Regions from separate parts of the Enterococcus olivae genome, predicted to be linked through region 2. Evidence: predicted binding sites of a transcription regulator. Region 2 holds the regulator's gene; each other region holds the start of a gene.
What was found. The regulator LexA, encoded in region 2, represses DNA repair genes until DNA is damaged. The targets are predictions, from matches to a motif close to CNAACANNTGTTNG.
Positions count from the first base shown of each region.

Region 1: a site for LexA is predicted at 4,236-4,249, ahead of uvrB (excinuclease ABC subunit UvrB). Genes of this name have one in related genera too.
Region 3: a site for LexA is predicted at 3,113-3,126, ahead of recX (recombination regulator RecX). Genes of this name have one in related genera too.

Region 1 covers NZ_JBSMVT010000001.1:151,063-158,609, reverse strand. The annotation lists gene ACWODM_RS00930 (ABC transporter permease) at 1-931, shown strand, start outside; gene ACWODM_RS00925 (amino acid ABC transporter ATP-binding protein) at 1,173-1,910, opposite strand; partial or broken gene ACWODM_RS00920 (amino acid ABC transporter substrate-binding protein/permease) at 1,912-4,062, opposite strand; gene uvrB (excinuclease ABC subunit UvrB) at 4,321-6,306, shown strand; gene uvrA (excinuclease ABC subunit UvrA) at 6,324-7,547, shown strand, end outside.
Region 2 covers NZ_JBSMVT010000005.1:4,752-12,298, reverse strand. The annotation lists gene ACWODM_RS05085 (RidA family protein) at 1-51, opposite strand, end outside; gene perR (peroxide-responsive transcriptional repressor PerR) at 53-484, opposite strand; gene cysK (cysteine synthase A) at 614-1,543, opposite strand; gene ACWODM_RS05070 (glucosaminidase domain-containing protein) at 1,768-2,625, opposite strand; gene tkt (transketolase) at 2,848-4,842, opposite strand; gene ACWODM_RS05060 (DUF896 family protein) at 4,943-5,185, opposite strand; gene lexA (transcriptional repressor LexA) at 5,397-6,014, shown strand; partial or broken gene ACWODM_RS05050 (IS1182 family transposase) at 6,138-7,547, opposite strand, start outside.
Region 3 covers NZ_JBSMVT010000001.1:262,681-270,227, reverse strand. The annotation lists gene ACWODM_RS01510 (ATP-binding cassette domain-containing protein) at 1-696, opposite strand, end outside; gene ACWODM_RS01505 (Rgg family transcriptional regulator) at 782-1,627, shown strand; gene rlmD (23S rRNA (uracil(1939)-C(5))-methyltransferase RlmD) at 1,657-3,036, opposite strand; gene recX (recombination regulator RecX) at 3,139-3,921, shown strand; gene mutY (A/G-specific adenine glycosylase) at 3,911-5,074, shown strand; gene ntdP (nucleoside tri-diphosphate phosphatase) at 5,167-5,700, shown strand; gene ACWODM_RS01480 (DNA/RNA non-specific endonuclease) at 5,809-7,089, opposite strand; gene ACWODM_RS01475 (hypothetical protein) at 7,116-7,547, opposite strand, start outside.

The sequences.
Region 1 (7,547 bases), on a different contig from region 2:
TCAGCCTTTGGAAGGTGTAGAGTCTGTTGATTTCCCGCAGCAGAATACGGATTATATCTATAAAGAAATTTATATTGATGATAAGAAAGAAAACAAACAACTCTCTTTAGTCAAGGAAACTTCCAAAGAATTATTACTTGGTCGGGGACTGACGACCTTTGACAATGAAACGGGCAACAATGTGGCAGTCATAGACTCAATCACTGCTGAGCAGTTATACGGAACAATTGAAAAAGCTTTGGATCGAGGAATTGAAGTTGAAGGCCATCTCTTTCAAATTGTTGGTATTTATCAAGGTCGTGAGATCGAAAGTATGTTTTCGATGCCTAAAACCAACATCGAACTTCCTGAAAAAATATTTATGCGCTATTTTACCTCAGAAGAAACTAGTTCAATGCTAGTTGTTACATTAGAAGAAGGGACAACACCTGCAACGGTGATTACTGATGTCATCGATGTTCTGAGAGAAAAAGGAAGCATGAAGGATTTTGGTGATTATGTAGTATTCGATACAGCACTGCTGACTGATGGCATTAGCCAGATTTTAGGAACGATCACGGTCTTCATTTCTTGTGTGGCAGGTATTTCTTTGGTCATTGCAGGGGTAGGCGTGATGAATATGATGTATATCTCTGTCTCTGAGCGAACGAAAGAAATTGGAATTCGTCGAACCTTGGGGGCAACTCAGCGTTCTATTCGTCTTCAGTTTTTGCTGGAAGGAGTAACGCTGACTCTAGTAGGAGGGCTGATTGGCTATGTGATCGGCATTGGTTTCGCCTATTTTATTGGTTCCTTGATCGATGTTTCTGTCTCAGTCGACTGGTTCACAATTATCTTGGCAGTAGGCGTTTCTAGTGGGATTGGAATAATATTTTCTGTGATGCCTGCGTCAGAAGCGGCCAAAAAAGATTTGATTGAGATACTTAGATAGTTCTTCTAGTTTGTCTATTGGGCGATGAAGACAGGAGTCTCTTGAAGTAGCTATAGAAGAGCTAAGAGAGGAGTCTCTAATAGTTGGTGTTGTTACTAAGAAATTAATTAGTAGGAACACCTTTTTTTGCGTACAACATTAGGGAGGCTTTTTATGCTGAAGGTGATTGGTAGAAGAGGAAAGAGATAAGAACTAAAAAAGGTTCCATTCAGATTTGTTTCTGAATGGAACCTTTTAAAATTTAGATATTCAATACTTTGTCTAGGAAGTCTTTTGTACGCTCGTGTTGAGGGTTTCCAAAGACCTCATCGGGTGTGCCATCTTCTAGGAAATTTCCGTCATCAATGAACATTACACGGTTGGCTACTTCTTTTGCGAAGCCCATTTCGTGGGTAACGATCACCATCGTCATTCCTTCTTTGGCTAATTTTTTCATAACATTCAGTACGTCTCCAACCATTTCTGGATCGAGAGCTGAAGTAGGTTCATCAAACAACATGATATCTGGATTCATCGCCAATGCTCTAGCAATCGCGACACGCTGTTTTTGACCACCTGACAAACTTTCTGGATAAACATCTTTTTTGTCTGCCAAACCAACTGTCTCTAAAAGACCCACTGCTTTTTCTTCAGCTTCTTTTTTGCTTAAGTTCTTTAAATCTGTCGGTGCCAGTGTGATGTTTTCCAAAACCGAAAGATGAGGGAACAAATTGAAGTGTTGGAAAACCATACCGATATGTTGACGGATTTGATTGATATTTGTATTTTTGTCTGTTAAATGTGCACCATCGATGATGATATCACCGCTGGTTGGTTCTTCTAAACGGTTCAGACAACGTAGAAATGTCGATTTCCCAGAACCTGAAGGGCCGATGATACAAACAACATCGCCATCTTTGACAGAAGTATTGATGTCATTCAAAACGGTGTGTTCACCGAATTTTTTTACAAGTTTTTCGACAAGAATTTTTTCTTTCATCTTATTTCACCCTCTTTTCTAAAACTTTTGCCAGCTTAGTCAAAGCTGTGATAACGATCAAGTACATGATAGCGATAATCAAATAAACGTTCGTTGTTTGTAGCGTTCTTGCAACGATGATTCGTCCAGTTTGCAATAGCTCTACGACCCCGATAACCGAGATGATGGTTGTATCCTTCAATGAAATGACAAACTGATTGACGAATGATGGGATCATGATCTTGATAGCTTGTGGCAAAATAATTTTTTGCATCGTACGTCCATAAGTCATCCCCAAACTTCGGGCGGCTTCCATCTGTCCGGTCGGCACAGCGTTGATCCCGCCACGAACGATCTCGGCAATATAGGCACTCGCGTTGAGCGTCAAGGTAATCACGCCGGCTGTGAAATCAGGAATTGTAAAGCCGATGGCATCTGACAAGCCGAAGAAGATGAAGAATGCCAGAACCATCATTGGAATCCCACGAATAACATCAACATATATTGAAGCGAATACTCGTAATGCTTTGAAAGGTGAAACGCTGAATAATCCAACGATCACCCCAACGATCAATGCTAGACCGAAGGAAACAAGTGCTAAAATGATCGTTCTTTGCAGTCCTGATAATAGAATCTTATAGTTGTTACCAATCAAGCCTGAAAGAGTTGATTCATCGACACTTCTTGTTGGTGCTTGTCCATCTTGGATATAACGATCAAGGATTTCATCGTATTCTCCTGTACGTTGCATTTCAGCTAAAGCTTCATTAAACATTTCAACTAATTCTGGGTTTTGGCCTTTTTTAACGGCGAATCCATATTCTCCACCAGATTCACGTTCGATTGGTGTTTCTAGCTCTTGCCCTTGAGCAATCGCATAACCAATGACAGGGTAATCATCCATCATTGCATCGATGGCACCAACGCGGACGGCATCGTAAAGTTGATCTGCTGCATCGTAGTATCTAACATCGTAGTTGTATTCTTCTTTGTGATCTTCCAGGAAATCAGCACTTTCGGTACCCACTTTGGCACCAACTGTTTTACCGTCTAAGTCTTCATAAGCCGTAATATCAGTATTGCCAGCTTGTACTGCCAACTGAATCCCACTTTGGAAGTAAGGGGTGGAGAAATCAAAACTTTCTCTTCGTTGATCGGTGATCGTCATACCGGCGATCATGCCGTCAGCCTGATTTCCTTCAACGGCTTGAACAGCACCAGAAAAACCAATGTGGTTCATTTGGATATTGAAACCTTGCATTTCCGCTGCACGGTTGATCAAGTCGACATCGATTCCTACATAAGTGTTGGTTTCATCTTGGAATTCAAAAGGAGCAAAAGCAGAGTCACTTGCAATAATGTAAAGATCTTTCACAGGTTCAACCTGTTTCATTTCTTCTGCTTCCTGTTCGTCACCAGAAGAGACATAGCGAGCAACGATCTCTTCGTATTCGCCAGAATCTTTTAATTTTTGTAAACCTGTATTGAACATTTCCAATAGTTCTGGATTTTGATCTTTTTTGACAGCAAACCCGTAAGAATTTCCTTGTTGAGGTTCACCGATCAATTTTAATTCTTCCCCTTGGTTAATGGCATAGCCTAAAACAGGGAAATCATCGAAGATCGCATCAAGTGTTCCATTTTTAGTTGCTCCGTATAAACCTGTTGCATCATCATAATTACGGATATCAAAACCGTATTGGTCTTTGTTGTTTTCTAAGAAGGTGGCACTCTCGGTAGAGATTTTGGCACCAACTGTTTTTCCTTCTAAATCTTCTAGAGAAGTAATCTCGTCGTTGTCCGCTTTAACGGCCATTTGGATTCCGCTGTCAAAGTAAGGTTCTGAGAAATCAAAACTTTGTTGGCGTTCCTCTGTAATACTCATCCCGGCAATCATGCCGTCCAACTGATTTGACTACACTCCTTGGATCGAAGAGTCAAATCCTAATGGACGTAACTCAAATTCAAAGCCTTGATCTTCTGCGATCGCTTTGAGTAAATCAATATCAATACCAACATACTCATTATTTTCATCACGAAATTCAAATGGAGCAAAGGTAGTATCCGTTCCGATTTGATATGTTTTTTCTACGGCAAAGGCTGGCTTGCCAGAGAAAAGAAATAATAACATCAATAATGATAAAAAAGAAACAATAACAGTTTTTCTTTTCATTTCTAATTCCTCCTAATTTTTCAAATATTATTAAATTATATATCATAGTTTTTAGTCTAAGCAAGAAAATAGTCACAATTTGTTCAAAAAAACTTAAAAAATTTTCAAAATGTGTTAGGAAACATGACATAGGTGTTTTGAAAGCTAAAAATAAAAGCGAAGTTAAAAAATAGCGAAAGTATGTTCGCTGTGATAAAATAGAAGAGCAGTATCAAATGAGATGACTTAACAAAGTAATAAAGAAAGAAGGGACCCTCTATGATAGAACGAGATACTTCTCATCGATTTGAATTGGTATCAAAATATCAGCCTGCTGGTGATCAACCAGAAGCTATCCAAAAGCTGACAGAAGGCGTGCTGGATCAAAAAAAAGCTCAAATTTTACTAGGAGCAACAGGAACTGGTAAAACCTATACAATTTCAAATGTGATTCAAAACGTCAATAAAGCGACACTGATCATTGCCCACAATAAGACATTGGCTGGTCAGCTGTATGGAGAGTTCAAAGAGTTTTTCCCGAATAATGCGGTAGAATATTTCGTTAGTTATTATGATTATTACCAACCTGAGGCATACGTTCCTTCCAGTGATACTTATATCGAAAAGGATTCAAGTATCAATGATGAGATCGACAAACTGCGACATTCTGCGACGAGTGCGTTGCTTGAACGTAATGATGTGATTGTTGTAGCATCCGTTTCTTGTATCTTTGGTTTAGGTTCGCCGATGGAATATCAAAAGAGCATGGTTTCTTTACGACCGGAAATGGAAATCAGTCGCGATGAATTGCTGCGCAGACTGGTGGACATTCAATTTGAACGCAATGATATTGATTTTCAACGAGGACGTTTTCGTGTTAGAGGAGATGTCGTAGAGATTTTTCCGGCTTCTCGAGATGAGCGAGCTTTACGGATCGAATTTTTTGGTGATGAGATCGAACGAATTCGTGAAGTCGATGCCTTGACCGGCGAGATTTTAATGGAAACAGAATATGTTTCGATCTTTCCAGCAACTCACTTTATGACGGATGGTGATCATTTAGAATATGCGATCCAATCGATCCAACAGGAATTAGACCAGCGTTTGTCAGTTTTGCGTGAGAACAACCAACTGTTGGAAGCTCAACGTCTGGAGCAGCGTACGAATTATGATATCGAGATGCTTAGAGAGATGGGTTACACTTCCGGGATCGAAAACTATTCAAGACACATGGACGGTCGGAAAGAGGGAGAGCCCCCTTATACACTTCTTGATTTCTTTCCAGAAGACTACTTGATCGTGATTGATGAATCGCATGTGACGATGCCGCAGATCCGTGGGATGTATAATGGTGACCGTGCGCGTAAGCAAATGTTAGTGGACTATGGTTTCCGTTTGCCATCTGCCTTGGACAACCGCCCCTTGCGTCTGGAAGAATTTGAAGGCAAAGTCAATCAGATCATTTATGTTTCTGCAACACCAGGTCCTTATGAGCATGAACAGACAGAAACCGTCATTCAGCAGATCATTCGACCAACCGGTTTATTGGATCCAGTGATCAATGTTCGTCCGATCATGGGGCAAATCGATGATCTGGTCGGTGAAATCAATGACCGAGTGGATAAAAATGAGCGGGTCTTCGTTACAACACTCACGAAAAAAATGTCGGAAGATTTGACAGATTATTTCAAAGAACTGGGGATCAAAGTCAAATATCTTCATAGTGATATCAAAACCTTGGAACGGACAGAGATCATTCGAGATCTTCGTTTGGGAGAATTCGACGTGTTGGTAGGGATCAACCTGCTTCGTGAAGGTTTGGACGTTCCGGAAGTGTCGCTAGTTGCAATTTTAGATGCCGACAAGGAAGGCTTCCTGAGAAGCGAACGTTCATTGGTACAAACGATCGGTCGTGCTGCACGTAATTCGGAAGGTCAAGTCATCATGTATGCAGATAAAATGACTGATTCAATGCAACGGGCGATCGATGAAACTGCTCGTCGTAGAAGCATCCAAGAGCAATATAATCTGGAACATGGGATCGTACCAAAAACAATCATTAAAGAGATTCGTGATCTGATCTCCATTTCGAAGGTAGCGGAAGAAGTCGCAGACTACGAAACAACTTCTTATGAGGAGCTGTCAAAAGAAGAGAAAGAGATCCTGTTGCTCAAGCTTGAAAATGAAATGAGAGAAGCTGCAAAAGCACTTGATTTTGAGAAAGCTGCAACATTGCGTGATACAATATTAGAGTTGAAAGCATAGGAAACAGGAGGAGAAACATGGCAAATGATAAAATCGTGATCCGTGGTGCACGTGCTCATAATTTAAAAAATATAGATGTGACGATCCCTCGTGATCAGCTAGTGGTCGTCACGGGGTTATCGGGTTCAGGAAAAAGCTCTTTGGCGTTTGATACGCTATACGCTGAAGGACAAAGACGGTATGTAGAAAGCTTATCGGCTTATGCTCGTCAGTTTTTAGGACAAATGGACAAACCAGATGTCGATAGTATCGATGGACTAAGTCCGGCGATCTCGATCGACCAAAAGACAACAAGTAAAAATCCACGATCCACCGTCGGAACGGTAACCGAAATCAACGATTATTTACGTTTGCTTTATGCGAGAATCGGTCATCCAATCTGTCCTAACGACAATATCGAAATCACTAGTCAGTCCGTTGAACAAATGGTTGATCAAGTTTTGGAACTGCCTGAACGCAGTCGTATCCAAATTCTGGCACCTGTGGTCACCCAAAAAAAAGGGCAGCATAAACGTGTCTTTGAAATGATTCAGCGAGAAGGTTATGTCAGAGTTCGTGTGGATGGGGAAGTCTATGATATCTCCGATGCACCAGAGCTGGAAAAAAATAAGAAGCATGAGATTGCGATCATCGTTGACCGAATCGTAGTCAAAGAGGGGATTCGCTCTCGTTTGTTTGATTCCTTTGAAGCGGCACTACGTCTGGCAGAGGGCTATGCAATCGTTGATGTGATTGGTCAAGAGGAACTGCTATTTAGCGAACACTATTCTTGCCCTTATTGCGGATTCACTGTAGGTGAGTTGGAACCCCGGCTCTTTTCTTTTAATGCCCCGTTTGGAGCTTGTGCAGAGTGTGATGGTTTAGGGATCAAATTGGAGGTCGATATTGATCTAGTTGTTCCTGATACCACCAAAACACTGCGGGAGGGTGCATTGATCCCATGGAATCCAATCAGTTCTCAGTATTACCCACAAATGTTAGAACAAGCCTGTCAGGAATTCAATATTGACATGGATATCCCTTTTGAGGAGTTGTCAGAAGAAGACAAGGATCTTGTCTTGAATGGTTCGAAGGGAGAATTGTTCCATTTTCACTATGAAAATGATTTTGGCGGTATTCGTGATGTAGAAGTTCCTTTTGAAGGGATTCTTACCAATATCAAACGGCGTTATCACGAGACGAACAGTGATTTTACCAGAGAGCAAATGCGTTTGTACATGACGGAGCTGACGTGTCGAGCT
Region 2 (7,547 bases):
AACATAAGGACCGATCGCTTTGGGTGCTTTGTCTGTTTGAATAATTTGCATATTATTGTTTCCCCCTTTTTTGACAATCAGGACACAGACCATAAACTTCTAGTCGATGTGAACTGATGGTATAACCTGTTAATTGCTGGGCAGCCATTTCAACATCTTCAAGTCCTGGATAATGAAAATCCGCGATTTTTCCGCAATTTTGACAGATCGCATGATAGTGAGGGTCTGTATGAAAATCAAAACGACTGGAAGCATCGCCATAATTCATTTCTTTTACAAAACCAATTTCCGTAAAAAGACGTAGATTATTATAGACGGTCGCGACACTCATTCCGGGAAATTTTACTTCGATCGCCCGATAAATATCCTCAGCTGTAGGATGGCTTTCAGCTTGTGCTAGAAACTCTAAAATGGCGATCCGCTGTGGTGTGATGCGAATATTTTTTTCTTTTAAATGACCTAAAGCATCATCAAACGTCGTCACAGGATTCCCTCCATTCTTTTCTCTTTTTTAATCATACTATGACTTCCTCTTTTTTTCTAGCAATTTATACCAAAAAAACTACCCCAGAAGAATCTCTGAGATAGTTTCTTTCGTACTGTCTAAATTCTTTTACTCACCAAAATCATAAAGAGGTGTTGACAGATAACGCTCACCATTATCCGGAGCCACTGCTAGTACCTTCTTGCCTGCACCTAATGTTTGAGCAACACGAAGAGCTGCATTGATTGCTGCGCCTGAAGAAATACCTACTAAAATCCCTTCTTTCACTGCGACTTCACGTGCAGTCGCCATCGCATCATCACCGGGTACTGCTAGAACTTCATCGAAAATCTCAACATCTAGCACTTTGGGAACAAATCCCGTTCCGATTCCTTGAATTTTATGTGGTCCAGGCTGGTTGCCATTCAAAATAGCTGATTCTGCAGGCTCCACTCCATAAATTTTTATTTCAGGATAGTTGCGTTTCAGCTCACGTCCAGCACCAGTGATCGTTCCTCCTGTACCAATCCCAGAGACAAAAGCATCCAAGCCTTCTTCTCCAAAGGCTGCCACGATCTCTTTTCCTGTTGTTTTTTCATGAATCGCTGGATTTGCCGGATTGTCAAATTGTAACGGAATGAAATAGCCGTGTTCTTCTGCCAGTTCTTTTGCTTTATTGATGGAACCACTAATCCCTTCTGATCCAGGAGTTAGTAACAATTCCGCTCCATAGGCCTGCATCAATTTGCGACGTTCAATACTCATCGTTTCAGGCATCACGATCACCACGCGGTATCCTTTGGCCGCTCCAATCATCGCCAAACCAATACCTGTGTTTCCAGAAGTTGGTTCAATGATCGTATCGCCCTCTTTTAAAAGACCCTCTGCTTCTGCCTGTTCGATCATGCTTAAAGAAATACGGTCTTTGACACTGCTTCCTGGGTTGAAAGACTCAAGCTTCAAATAGATCTCTGCTGCACCTTCAGGAACAATATTATTTAATTTTACAATAGGGGTATTGCCAACAAGTTCTGTAATAGACTGATAAATCTTACTCATCTCGTTTCTCCTCCTTTATTTTCCCCAATTGTAGCGAATCCCAGACAGGATAGCAAACGTTTTTCCCCGGTCTTAAGCCGATTCTCCGGAAAAAGCAGGCATGATATCTTTTTTCTATCACTACATGCGATTAGGTTCTTCTCTACCCATAAGAAAAAAACTATCCAAGTCATCTAAAACGAGACGATTGGATAGTTTATGATTGTTTTTCTTGCTCACGTGTTTCAAACGACCAATTCTTGTCCTACGACAATCAAATCACCGCTCAATCCATTATTGCCCATCAACTGATCAACGGAAATTCCGTAACGATTCGCGATGTCCCACAAGGTATCGCCAGCGACGACAACATAGGTCCCTGATGTGGCGGACGACGAGGATGTCTCTGAAACAACCTCAGTGGCTGTTGTTTCTTCAGTATAGGTGGCCGTGGTCGTCTGACCAGCTGTGTCAAAGCGAGTCAAATCATAGGTAGCGATCAGCCAATTCAATTTTTGATTATAGGATGGATCCGTTGCATAGCGTCCAGTTAGATAAGCTGTCGCATCATAATAGCTGGTTGTTTGACTCTTCCATGCTCCGATATAATGAGGAGTCCCTGACGTAAAGCTGGTGCTTTTCAAAACGGCTGCATGATCTTGTAGTGATTCCCAATAAGAACCATATGTGCGAAACGGTTCGTTGATTGTTACCCACTGTCCTTCAACGTATTCTTGTGTCGGCAGCCAAACTGCTGACTCTTGACCATAGCCTTTGACACCGAATAAATTATGATAAGGCGCTGAAGACAGCATAGAAGTTCCATTTCCACTTTCTAACAACGCTTGCGCAATCATCACGGAAGCATACAGATCATTACTGTCTGCAATTTGTTGTGCAGACCAGCCGATTTGGTTGATCAAATTATACGCATTTGTTTCACCTGACTGAACCTCTTCTGCCTCTGCATGTTGCGGTGACAGTACCATTACTGTCGGTGCCACAACTAAACCCGTGCCTAGTACTGGCAATACATTTTTCTTACTAAAAAGTTTTTCCTTTTGAATTTTCTGATGGCGCTCACTGCGTGTTGTATAAGTCATAAATTCCTCCTAAAAACTTTTAAAAGACCTCTTTTGTTTCTTTACTTAATAAATTGTATGATAAAAAACATCTCAAAACAACTTTTTTGTTTAACAGTTTCTTAACATTTTATTACAAATATACAATCTCAGTAACAGCCTAGAAAAAGTTTTTTTAAAAGCTTTTAAAAGTTTCGTATTATCAAACAAAAAAAGAGAGCTGCAGCCCTCTTTCTTGTTGAATTAGATAGATTTGAATGTCTCAACAACATTTTCAACTGTGAAACCAAATTTAGCCAATACTAGATCGCCAGGTGCAGATGCTCCAAAATGATCAATTGTAATTGTCTTGCCATGGCATTTCACATATTTTTCCCAACCAAATGATGCGCCTGCTTCGATAGCTACACGTTTTTTCACACCAGGAACTAAAACAGATGCTTTATATTCGTCAGATTGTGCTTCAAACAAATCGAAACTTGGAAGAGAAACAACAGATACGTCAGTTCCTTCTTCAGCCAATACTTTTTGAGCTTCGACAGCTAGATTCACTTCTGAACCTGTAGCGATCAAGATACCTTCTGGTTTTTCACCCTTCTGAGGAGAAACCACATAACCACCTTTAGCTACGCCTTCATCTGAAATTTCTTTTGTTCCTTCAATCACTGGCAAGTTTTGACGGCTTAATACTAAAACAGTTGGTTTGTCTTGGGTCGTCATTGCTAATTTCCAAGCAGCACGAGTTTCATTTCCATCGGCAGGACGGATCACTTGCACGTTCGGCATACCGCGAAGACTTGACAATTGTTCGATTGGTTCGTGAGTTGGTCCATCTTCACCTACAGCAACTGAATCATGTGTCAGTACATAGATTACTGGCGCATTTTGAATAGCTGACAAGCGAACTGCTGGACGTAGATAGTCAACGAATACGAAGAATGTTCCGCCGTAAATACGCGTACCACCATGTAGTTGAATTCCGTTCATTGCTGCTGCCATCGCAAATTCACGGACACCAAACCAGATATTGCGTCCTTCATATTGTCCTGGTTCAAAGTCTTTCTCAGCAGCTACCATTGTATTGTTTGAACCAGATAGATCGGCTGAACCGCCCCATAGGCTTGGTACTGCTTTAGACAATGCTTGGATCATATCTTTACTTGAGACACGACTTGCTTGGCTTGATCCTACTTCGTAAGTTGGTAATTCTGCATCCCAACCATCTGGAAGCTCGCCTGAAAAGGCTTGGTCAAATTGAGCAGCCAATTCTGGGTAAGCTGCTTTGTATTCTGTAAACAATGCGTTCCACTCTTCTTCAGCTTTCGCCCCTCTATCAACGATTGCTTCTTTAAAGCGTTGTGCAGCTTCTTCTGGAACAGTAAATTCAGGATAGTCCCATCCGTAAACTTTTTTCGCTGCAGCCACACCATCAAGACCTAGTGGTGCGCCATGGACAGCTGATGTTCCTTCGTTTGGTGCGCCAAAACCGATCACTGTTTTGATTTCGATCAATGTTGGTTTGTCTGATTCTGCTTGCGCTTCTTCGATTGCTTTAGAGATCGCATCAAGATCACGGCCTTCTTCTACATAGATATGTTGCCAACCGTATGCTTCAAAACGTTGACCTACATTTTCAGTAAACGCTTTAGAAGTTGGACCATCTAAAGAGATATCATTTGAATCATACAAGACGATCAATTTGCCTAGTTTCATATGGCCAGCCATAGAAGCCGCTTCTTGAGAAACACCTTCCATCAAGTCACCGTCACCACATAAAGCATAGGTATAGTGATCAACTACGTTAAATTTATCACGATTGTAAGTAGCAGCTAAGTGCGCTTCCGACATCGCCATCCCTACAGCTGTTGCGATCCCTTGGCCTAATGGACCAGTTGTTGCTTCTACACCATCTGTATGGTTGACTTCTGGATGCCCTGGCGTGCGGCTTTCCCATTGACGGAAACTCTTCAAGTCATCAATCGTTACATCATATCCTGCACAATGTAGTAAGCTGTACAACAATGAAGAACCATGTCCTGCTGAAAGGATAAAGCGATCACGATCGACCCAGTTTTGAGAAGTCTTAGGATTCACCTTTAAATGCTTTGTCCATAAGGCATAGGCCATTGGAGCGGCACCCATGGGTAATCCCGGATGTCCAGAATTTGCTTTTTGTACTGCATCAATACTTAAAGTACGTAATGTATCGACACCTAGTTGATCAATTTTATCAAACAATACTAACGCCTCCTATTTAGGTTTTTTTTACCTTTATTACTTCTCCATTATAAAAGATACCTTTGCAATTATCAATAGTTTTTGCAAAGGTATTCATAATTTACTTTCTATTGTGTAGACCTTTGGCTTTTTGAATCTCTTTTAATTTTTCAGGAGTGACATCGTTGCCTTCTGGATCAACTACTTTCATACCTTCGATGTGATGTTTCATTCCACCACGAAAGGCCGTCAGATATTCTTGTCTCAATGCATGCTGTTCCTTTTGTTCAGCATCTGTCAGTCCCTCTGATTTTTTCTTTTTTGCCAGCTCATTGATGCGAGCTAATTTTTCTTTTGATAACATCGTCATTTGCCCCTTTCCCTTACATCTTATACAAAACAGTTGGAAATTACAATCAAAACAAAAAGCGAACATCTGTTTGAATTTTATAATTAGATATGATACACTGATTCTAACAAAGTTAACAAGAACTCTTGTTCATTTAAATTATTCTCTATCACATCACTTTTTGCTCCACGAAGAGTGAGCCAAATAAAGAAAGAAGGTGTTCGGATTGGCAAAACGTACAGAAAACCGCCAACTGGAAGTACTTAAATTTATCCATACTCGTGTCACCGCCAAAGGGTATCCACCAACTGTAAGGGAAATTGGAGAAGCTGTCCAACTTTCTTCTACTTCTACTGTCCATGGGCATTTGTCTCGCTTAGAAAAAAAGGGGTTGATTCTTCGCGACCCTACAAAGCCTCGTGCGATTGAATTGACACCGCTTGGTTTGGAAACGATCGGTGCACAGCAGCAAAATATTCCGCTTTTGGGTGTTGTCACAGCCGGAGAACCAATTTTAGCGGTAGAAGAAGCTTCAGATTTCTTCCCTATCCCACCTAATCTAAACAGTGACAGCGGACAATTATTCATGCTGACGATACGTGGAGAAAGTATGATCAATGCCGGGATTCTGGACGGCGATCAAGTGATCATTCGCAAGCAAGATATTGCGCGCAACGGAGATATCGTGATTGCTATGACCGATGAAGATGAAGCGACTTGCAAAAGATTTTATAAAGAAAAAAATCATATTCGTCTACAACCTGAAAATGACTATATGGAACCGATCATTTTATCAAATGTAAAGATCTTAGGTTTAGTTGTTGGCTTGTATCGACACTTTTAACCAAAAAGGGGCTGTGACGTAAGTATGTCTCAATCCCAGGTATAAACCAGAATACCCACGAAAATCGCTGTTGATTTTCGTGGGTATTCTGGTTTTCTATGTATAGTCTTCGTTCTTTCTGCTCAAAGTGGCTAATTTCATCATATTCAATGCCATTATCAAGATGCCTGATTGCTTCCGAACCTTCTCCAGCCCTCGAACCGTATATCGAGTGAAACCCAAACAGGCCTTCATTTTTCCGAAGACTGTTTCAACATCTATTTTTCTACGAGCATAGATTTTTCCTGTTTCTTCGTCAGAAAGCATCTCTCTTTGTTTGGCTTTGTGATACTCCCAAGCTGGATTGACGAGAATTCTTCTTACATATCCTTTGGGTGTCAACGCTTCTGGAATTTTTCGTAAATGCGCATCTATTGTTTCAGCTTGATATTCTTTGATATCTCGAACGAAACCGTCTTTATCTTTCCGTTGGGGATAAGCATGAAAATTGAAGCGAACGCCTTTGGGATCAACATAATAATCTTCCTCTTCATGATACGTCCAATTCATCACTTTTCGTTCGTCGGATTGCCATTTTTTACTTTGTTCTTTCAACATCGTACCATACGGAATAAGAGCCGTGTGTTGTGGCAGTTCATCTTCAAAATAGCGATAATTACTCTCAGAACCATAACCGGCATCGGCGACAATATAATGAGAAGCTTGTTCGTCTAGCTTCATTTTTTCTAGAAAAGGGACCAATGTTTTTGTATCTGTTGGGTTTTGAAAAACATCATACCCCAAAACAAATTGTTTACACGTAGCGATTTGAAGATTGTACGCTGGTTTCATTTGTCCATTCCTCATGTGGTCTTCTTTTACACGCATAAATGTCGCGTCGTTATCCGTTTTTGAATAGCTGTTTCGGGTGCCGTAAATAGCCAGCTGTGCTTGGTGCTCTAACAGTTTATCCCGGCGTTCAGAAAGCTTGCGCTTTTGGGCTTTCAGTTTCCGTCGTTGTTGCTTCGCAGGATTGGGAGAAATCTTGGCTGTTTCTTCGACTTCTTTCTCTAGGTCTTCTAAGTGTAACTCCATCCGTGTCAAAAGTTCCTCTAATGAATCTAACGTTAGGTTAGAACCTTCAGGAATATGTTTGACTTCGTAGGCTTCTTGAAGTTCTGCCATCAGGATCAGGATTTTTTCACGGTTCATTTGGTCAAACCGAATCGTATTGTTCTTCCACATAAAACTGAATTTATTGGCATTGGCTAAGATTTTTGTCCCATCAATAAAAAGCGCCTCATCAATCAGATTGCGTTCCCGAAGATAGCGCACCAAAGAATCCAAGCTTTTGTTGGTCAGTTCTTCGACATCTTGTGAGACACAAAAGCGGGCAATGGTGCGATAAGAGGGTTCCAATTCTTGCGTCAACCAGCGGGCATAGAGGTTTTCTTCTGCCAAGCGTTGAATTTTTCGACTGGTGAAGGTCTCCCGAGTGTACGCAAAAAGAACCAACTTTAATAGGGCACTCAAATCATAGTCTCGCGGACGACC
Region 3 (7,547 bases), on a different contig from region 2:
TGTTGTTTTAGCAAAGTGGATTTTCCTCGCTGCTAAATCTTTTTGTGTATTTTTGAGTAATTCTTTCAATTTTTTTGATTGATTCAAATAATAGAAAACATTGTAGCCTTCTAAATAATCTTTGGTTTGTTCGGTGTAGCGTGCATTTTCTTCAGATAGAAGATTGGTTGCAACTTGCATTTTTTGTCGAAATAGTTTGGGAACTTGAGAAAGAACGATCAGTAGCACTCCAACAAGTAGAACCAAAGAGAAATCATAGATAGCCAAGGCAATCGCTGAAAAAAAGATGTTTGCCCCATTGCTTAGAATACTAAACAAATTGGCAAAGCCTAATTTTTCGATTGTCTGAATATCATTATTTAGCTTAGAGAGATAATGTCCGGTACTTTTAGCATGAAAATGCTGATAATCGAGCAATGTCAGTTGATTGATGAAATCATCACGCATTTGATTGCTTATTTTTTGAATCAATTTTTCCTGATAAATCTGCTGATAATTGTTGGATAGGATCATCGCTATCCATAAACAGACCTCTAATACAAGAAATCCTAAAAATGTTTGTAAGTCTTTTGCAATGATTGCATTCGTAGAAAAAGTGAGTAAAATTGCTGTGGAGACATGCAACAGAACGGTTACTATGATCCAAAGACTGTTAAAAGATACTTGGCGTAAATTTTTTTGTAAATAGTTTTTCATGAAAATTCCTCCTTGATTCCAAGTATGGCATAGGATAGGATGAAATTATAAATATCTCGATATCGGGAACTTGGAGGAAGAATTTATGTACGGTAAAGTTTTTAAAAAGTTCCGAAAGGATAAGGGATTTACGATTCAGGAAGTTGCGGACGACTATGTTTCAAGGACAGCGATCTCACGCTTTGAAAGAGATGAAGCAGAGTTGTCCTTCTCGAAGGTCTTGCATATATTAGAACAAATCGGTGTCTCACTAGTCGAGTTCAATCTGTCATTAGAGATAGGCCCATCGAATGATCAAGGTCGAATTGCGCGTATGATGGTTGAGAAGAACTTGGCTGGATTGGAAGAAGAGATACAGAAACGAGTGGAAGTGCAGCAGCATTCTAGCAACAAGCAGCGACAACTTGTGTTGATCATGTTAAAGCATCAGTACAATGAATTGTCACAGACAGATAAATTTCCGTTAGACATAGTGCAAGTATCACTACTGACCGATTACTTGTTTGCTTGCGAAAATTGGGCTTACTTTGAATTGGTTCTTTTTGGGAATACGATTGCTTTGTACGAAACGAAAACAGTGCTACTTTTTTCAGAAGAGCTGATCAAAAGAACAGTCTACTTTCAACAGGAACGTACTTATTTTGAAACCTTTTTAAATATCCTGCAGAATGCCGCATTTTTTCTATTAGAAAAAAGAGCGTTTGATCAGGTAGAAAAAATGTTGACCTTTTTCGAAAGCTGTCAATTAGATGACACGTTTTTATTTGAAAAGTTATATTTTCTTTATCTTCAAGGTTTGTTTGAAGTCATGAGAGGAAATGCGGAGGGGGAGATGAAAATTCAGGAAGTCCTCTCTGTTTTAGAAATTCTGGATGCACCATTTGTCGAAGCCAATCTGCGGGAATATGCTCAAATGATGATAAAAAAGTAGGAGTCTCACAATGAGTCTCCTACTTTTTATTACCCAATCCTAGTCAATTTGGCAACAACTTCACAGCGGGCTGTTTGAGGAAACATATCCACTGACTGAAGGTATTCAACATGAAAAACATTGGTCAATTTTTTTAAATCCTTTGCTAGTGTAGAGACATTACAGGAAACGTAAACCAGTTTTTTTGGTGTATGCTTTAATAAAGCCTGCAACAGTTTATCATCCAAACCAGTTCTTGGAGGATCCACAACGATACTGTCAGGTGCAAAACCTTGATTCAGCCATTTAGGTAGGAGCTCCTCAGCAGTCCCAGTTTCGTAGTGGGTATTGCTATAACCCATCCGTTCGGCATTGCGTTTGGCATCATCGATTGCTTGTGGAATAATATCTATTCCGCGAACTTCTTTGGCTTTGTCAGCCACACTCAAACCAATTGTTCCTACACCACAATAAGCATCTACGACGGTCTCGTTTTCTGTAATATCCATTGCTTTGACAGCTTCTTGATACAAAATGCTGGTTTGCTTGGGATTCAATTGGAAAAAGGCTCTAGCTGACAGATCAAAGATCAAGCCGTTCAGATGTTCCTCGATGGCTTCTTTACCCCATAGATGTAGGGTATCATCGCCCATAATCAGCGATGTTTTTTTACTTTGCACGTTTTGCATGATCGATACGACTTGCGGTAAGCGCTGATTGATTTCACGGAGCAGGGCATTTTTTTGCGGTAGCTTTGGTGAATTCGTGATAAAAACCAACTGGACTTCACCTGTCTCGATACCGACACGAACCATCAATGTGCGAAGAATACCGGAATTTTTACGTTCATCATAAATAGGAATCTGATATTTATTGACTAGTTGCATGACCGTATTGATCACTTTTTGTGTCGTTTCTTCTTGGACCAAACAGTCGTCGATTGCCACTAAGCGATGAGAATCGGGTTCGTAAAGCCCAGCTTCAGCTCGTTTTTGTTTGGCATTATAGCGCAGTTGAAACTGGGCTTTGTTGCGATAATGCCAAGGATCGTCCATTCCGATCGTATCACGCAACTCATAATCCTGATAATTTTTTGGCTTGAATTTGGTTAATGCTTGAGACAATAAATCCTTTTTAAAATCCAGTTGCTTTTCATAAGTGAGATGCTGTAGCTGGCATCCTCCGCAACGATCGTAAAATTTACAAGGGGGTTGAATCCGATGTTTGCTTTTTTTATTGATCTTTATCAAAGCAGCTTCAGCGAAAGTTGGGGTCGCCTTGGTCACTTTTACTTGAACATCTTCTCCAGGCAGGGCTCTGGGAACAAAGACGATCAACCGTCGATAATAACCGATTCCTTCGCCATTGATACCCAACCGTTTGATTTTTAAATTTAATGTTTGTCCAGTGTTTACTCGTGTGGTTGACATAAGTACTCCTTTGCTTGCTTAATCTTTTCTATTTTAACACAACTTCAACCAACTTGCGTGAAAAGTATGTTAAAATAGAATGTACGTTCGTGAGGTGAGAAGATGATAAAAGTGACCAAAGTGGTAAAAAATAAAGGCAATTTTTATCAGGTAAGTTTTGATAATAGGGAGACAGTGCGCGTCTCAGAAGATTTACTGGTTCGTTTTCGTCTTTTAAAAGACTCTGAACTAGATCCAGAGACTTTGGTGGAAATTAAAAAAAGTGCTGGCTACGATATTGGTTTACAGTTGGCGATGAATTATATCAGTTACCAACTACGCACAGAACAAGAAATGTATCGCTATTTAAAGGATAAAGAAATTTCAATAGAGGATGCACGCCGAATCATTCAGCGATTGAAAGAACTGCAATTGGTGGATGATCTGAACTATGGTAGAAGTTATATTCGAACACAGCTACGTTTGAGCGATAAAGGTCCGCAGACATTGATGCAACAACTGCGTAAAAAAGGCTTGAAAGATCCGGTGATCCAAGAAGTGATCCAGTTGTATACGCCTGAAGATCAGTTGGAGATTGCGACAAGGACAGCCAAAAAAAGCTTAAAAACGATTCGCGGAAAAAGCCATAAGGAAACGCTGCAAAAACTGCGTCTGAAACTCATGCAAAAAGGTTTTTCCAGCGACATCATCTCATTGGCAATGAATGAGCTACCTCAAGAGAAGAACGAAGAGCTTGAATGGGAAGCTTTAGTAAAAGAAGGCACCAAGCTAGCAAGAAAACATCGTAAGGACCACTATAAATTAAAACAAAAGTTGTATCAAAAAGGCTTCGATCTTGATTTGATCCAACGATTTATTGATGAGGAAGTAATGAATGAAGAATGAAACTTGGCAAGGCTGGACTGAAGCAGAAATTGCTTCTTTTCAGGGGATATTTTTAAATTGGTACCATCAGGAAAAACGGAATCTCCCTTGGCGGGCAAATACAAATCCATATAATATTTGGATCTCGGAGATTATGCTGCAGCAAACGAGAGTCGATACGGTCATTGCGTATTTTTATCGTTTTATGGAAGAATTTCCAACGATCAAAGACTTGGCAGAGGCCGATGAACAAAAACTTTTAAAAGTCTGGGAAGGACTGGGTTACTATTCCCGTGCTCGAAATTTAAAAGTTGCTGCCCAGCAGATCATGGAGGATTTTGATGGGGAGTTCCCAGAAACACCAGATGAAATTAGTACATTAAAAGGGATTGGTCCGTATACGACAGGAGCAATCAGCAGTATTTCGTTTGGCTTACCAGAACCAGCGATCGATGGCAATATTCAGCGAGTGGTCAGTCGTTTGTTTGAGATCGATGCCGATATTACCAAAGCAAGTAGTCGGAAGATTTTCGATGCAGCCACACGGACGATTCTTTCCCCTGAACAGCCAGGAGAAATGAATCAAGCCTTTATGGATCTGGGCTCCAGTATCTGTACACCGACTTCTCCAAAATGTGAGCTGTGCCCGATCCAGAATTTTTGTCTGGCTTACAAAAATGATCGACAAACAGAGTTTCCCGTGAAATCGAAGAAAATCAAACCGAAAGATGTTTACTATCTCGCTGGGGCGATTGAAAATTCAAAAGAAGAATTTTTACTGATGCAACGTCCTGAAACGGGATTACTGGCTAAAATGTGGCAGTTTCCTTTACAAGAAATCTCTAAAGAAGAATACGAAGAGTTTCAAAAAACATGGCAAAAAGAAGACAATGATCAGCTGACACTCGATCTGGTTGCAGAAGATTTGTCACCACGAATTTTTGATGAGTGGCCAGTTGTTTGGCAGAAAAGACATTTTGGTGAGATTCGCCATGTGTTCAGTCATTTAAGATGGCATGTACTGCTTTTTTATGGCAGAGCGACTAAAAATTTTACGGTGGAAAACAGTCGTTGGGCAACTCAAGAGCAGTTTGAGCATTTTGTTTTTCCTAAACCGCAGCAAAAATTAGTGGAACAGTTCAATAAAAATCAGAAAGTTGATAAACATTTCTAGGCAAGGGCGTGTTTTATTGCTATAATGTTTACGATGTCGGTGTAATGAACACCCAAACAAATGCGAAAAGGTTCGCTGAGGGAAGGGTTGCTATGCGAGTTCCAAAAGAAGGCGAGTTTGTCAGCATTCAAAGCTACAAACATGACGGCAATTTGCATCGTACGTGGCGAGATACTATGGTATTGAAAACTAGCGAACACTCCATGATTGGTGTCAATGATCATACATTGGTCACAGAATCAGATGGGAGACGCTGGGTAACCCGGGAACCAGCTATTGTGTATTTTCATAAAAAATACTGGTTCAATGTAATAGCAATGATTCGAGAAAAGGGGGTTTCCTATTATTGTAACCTGGCTTCACCATTTTTAATGGATGAAGAAGCACTGAAATATATTGATTATGACTTGGATATCAAAGTATTTCCGGATGGTGAAAAACGTCTGTTGGATGTTGATGAGTACGAGTTACACAGTAAAATCATGCACTATCCACAAGATATTGATTTTATCCTAAAGGAAAATGTCAAAATTTTAGTTGACTGGATCAATAATGGAAAAGGACCATTCTCTGAGGGTTATGTCGATATATGGTATAACCGCTACAAGCAATTGTCGCAAAAGTAATATTGAAAAAAGAGTTGAAAGCTTCTAAATTGAAGCTTTCAACTCTTTTTGTATTCTACTTGATAAATATGATCAAAACATTGAATAGATCTTTGCCTTAAAGTATAGTCATCGCTTAGGTGCTCGATATCCAGCATTTTCTGCTTCACTAACTGTTTTAAACCATTGAGCCACATTTGTTGTTCGACTGTAATAAGTACTGCCAGGAACATGATAAATCCCACTATTAGAACCCTTGATCGTTCCTTGTCCATTTGCATCGACGTATTGAGTTTCTTGATGCTGGTTTGCTTGTTGTTCTTGAGCAGCTTCTTCTTCAGCAATGCGTTGTTGTTCAGCTTTTTCGGCTGCTATACGCTCTTGTTCCACCTTTTCGGCTTCAATTCTTTCATATTCTGCTTTTTCAGCAGCTTTTCTATCTTCTTCAGCTTTCTTAGCAGCAGCAATTTCTTCATCTGTTTCGCTAGAGCCATCTGAGTAGTTCAAGTTAGCCCCATTTTGTACATTAAAAATATAGACATTAAAGCTGATTTCATCATCATTGATTGACTGTGCCATCAAATGGACACCGCGTGCCAAAAGTTCATCCTCTCTAAAAATAGGTGTCACTGAGTAACGAACGTAATTGTCTTCGCTTTGTTCTAGATAATATTTAACATCCATTTCATGTCGAAGCATTTCTGGATTGTTTAATTGGGTTGTTCCGGTTATCAGATTCTTCCAGTTATCGTTCTCGCCAGAAAGTGCAAATCCAATTAGATGAGATCGATTATAAAGATATCCATTACCGATTTTTTTATTATCCCAACCTGTTGGTTCGACATTTGAAATATTGCCACGCTTTTCGGTTGGCATTAAATCTTGATTAAGTATGGCTTCTGCTGATGTTGCTCTATTTAGTGTATCTAAGTCGCCATATTTTTCCCAGCTACCATTATCCAAGGATAAGTCTAAAGAGGAGAAATGAGGGGAATTATCGTTTATTTCAATTGTTTGAGTTTCTTCATATTCAAGCTTAGAAAGCTCTAAACGTAGTTCATTTAATTCTTGAGTATTTTTTTCCTGCTCTGCAAGAGCAATTTCCTGTTCTTCTTTTGCTCTAGCTTCCTCTGCTTTTCTTCTAGCGACTTCTGCCTGCTCACTTGTATCAGTGGTAGATTCGGCAGCTATTTCTATAGCTTCTGTCTTGATATCTTGTTCAGATGGGGGAGCGGTTATCCCAATGCCAACAAAAGAGACGATTAGAGCTGCGGCAGAGGAAAGAATGATTCGCTTATTATCACCTTTCCTGTGATTCTTTTTACTCATCTTGTTTGCGATCGATCGGACCGAGCCATAACCAATTCCGCCAATACTTACTAAAAATAATAGCACAAATAAAATATCCATGATTACCTTCCTTTAAAAGCCTCTTTTTACTGACTGATTTCAAAATAATTGATTTTGATTTCTTGCTTAGCAACTTCCTTGTCTGTCATGAATTCGAATCTGAATTTTTGGCTATTTTTCCAGTTGTCAGCAAAAATATATTGATTATCAACAACAACTTCATCTGAATCAATAATATTTATAGTTGCATCGAAAGTACTAATGTCAAATCCGGCATTATTTTCTACAATAGCCACATAGTTTTTATAATCATCATCGTATTCTGTTGGCTCATACTCAAAGACTACATTTTGAAATAGAGCTTCTAATGCTTCTTTGTTATCTGCGACTTGCTGCACTTCTTTTCCATGAGCTCTCATTTCGGCGATGGTAGAGGCATGTTTTTCAGAAAATGACAGATCATAGTTTTCAGTGAAATCTAAGATAGTTTGTGTACGTTTTGCGTAATAAGAATCCCA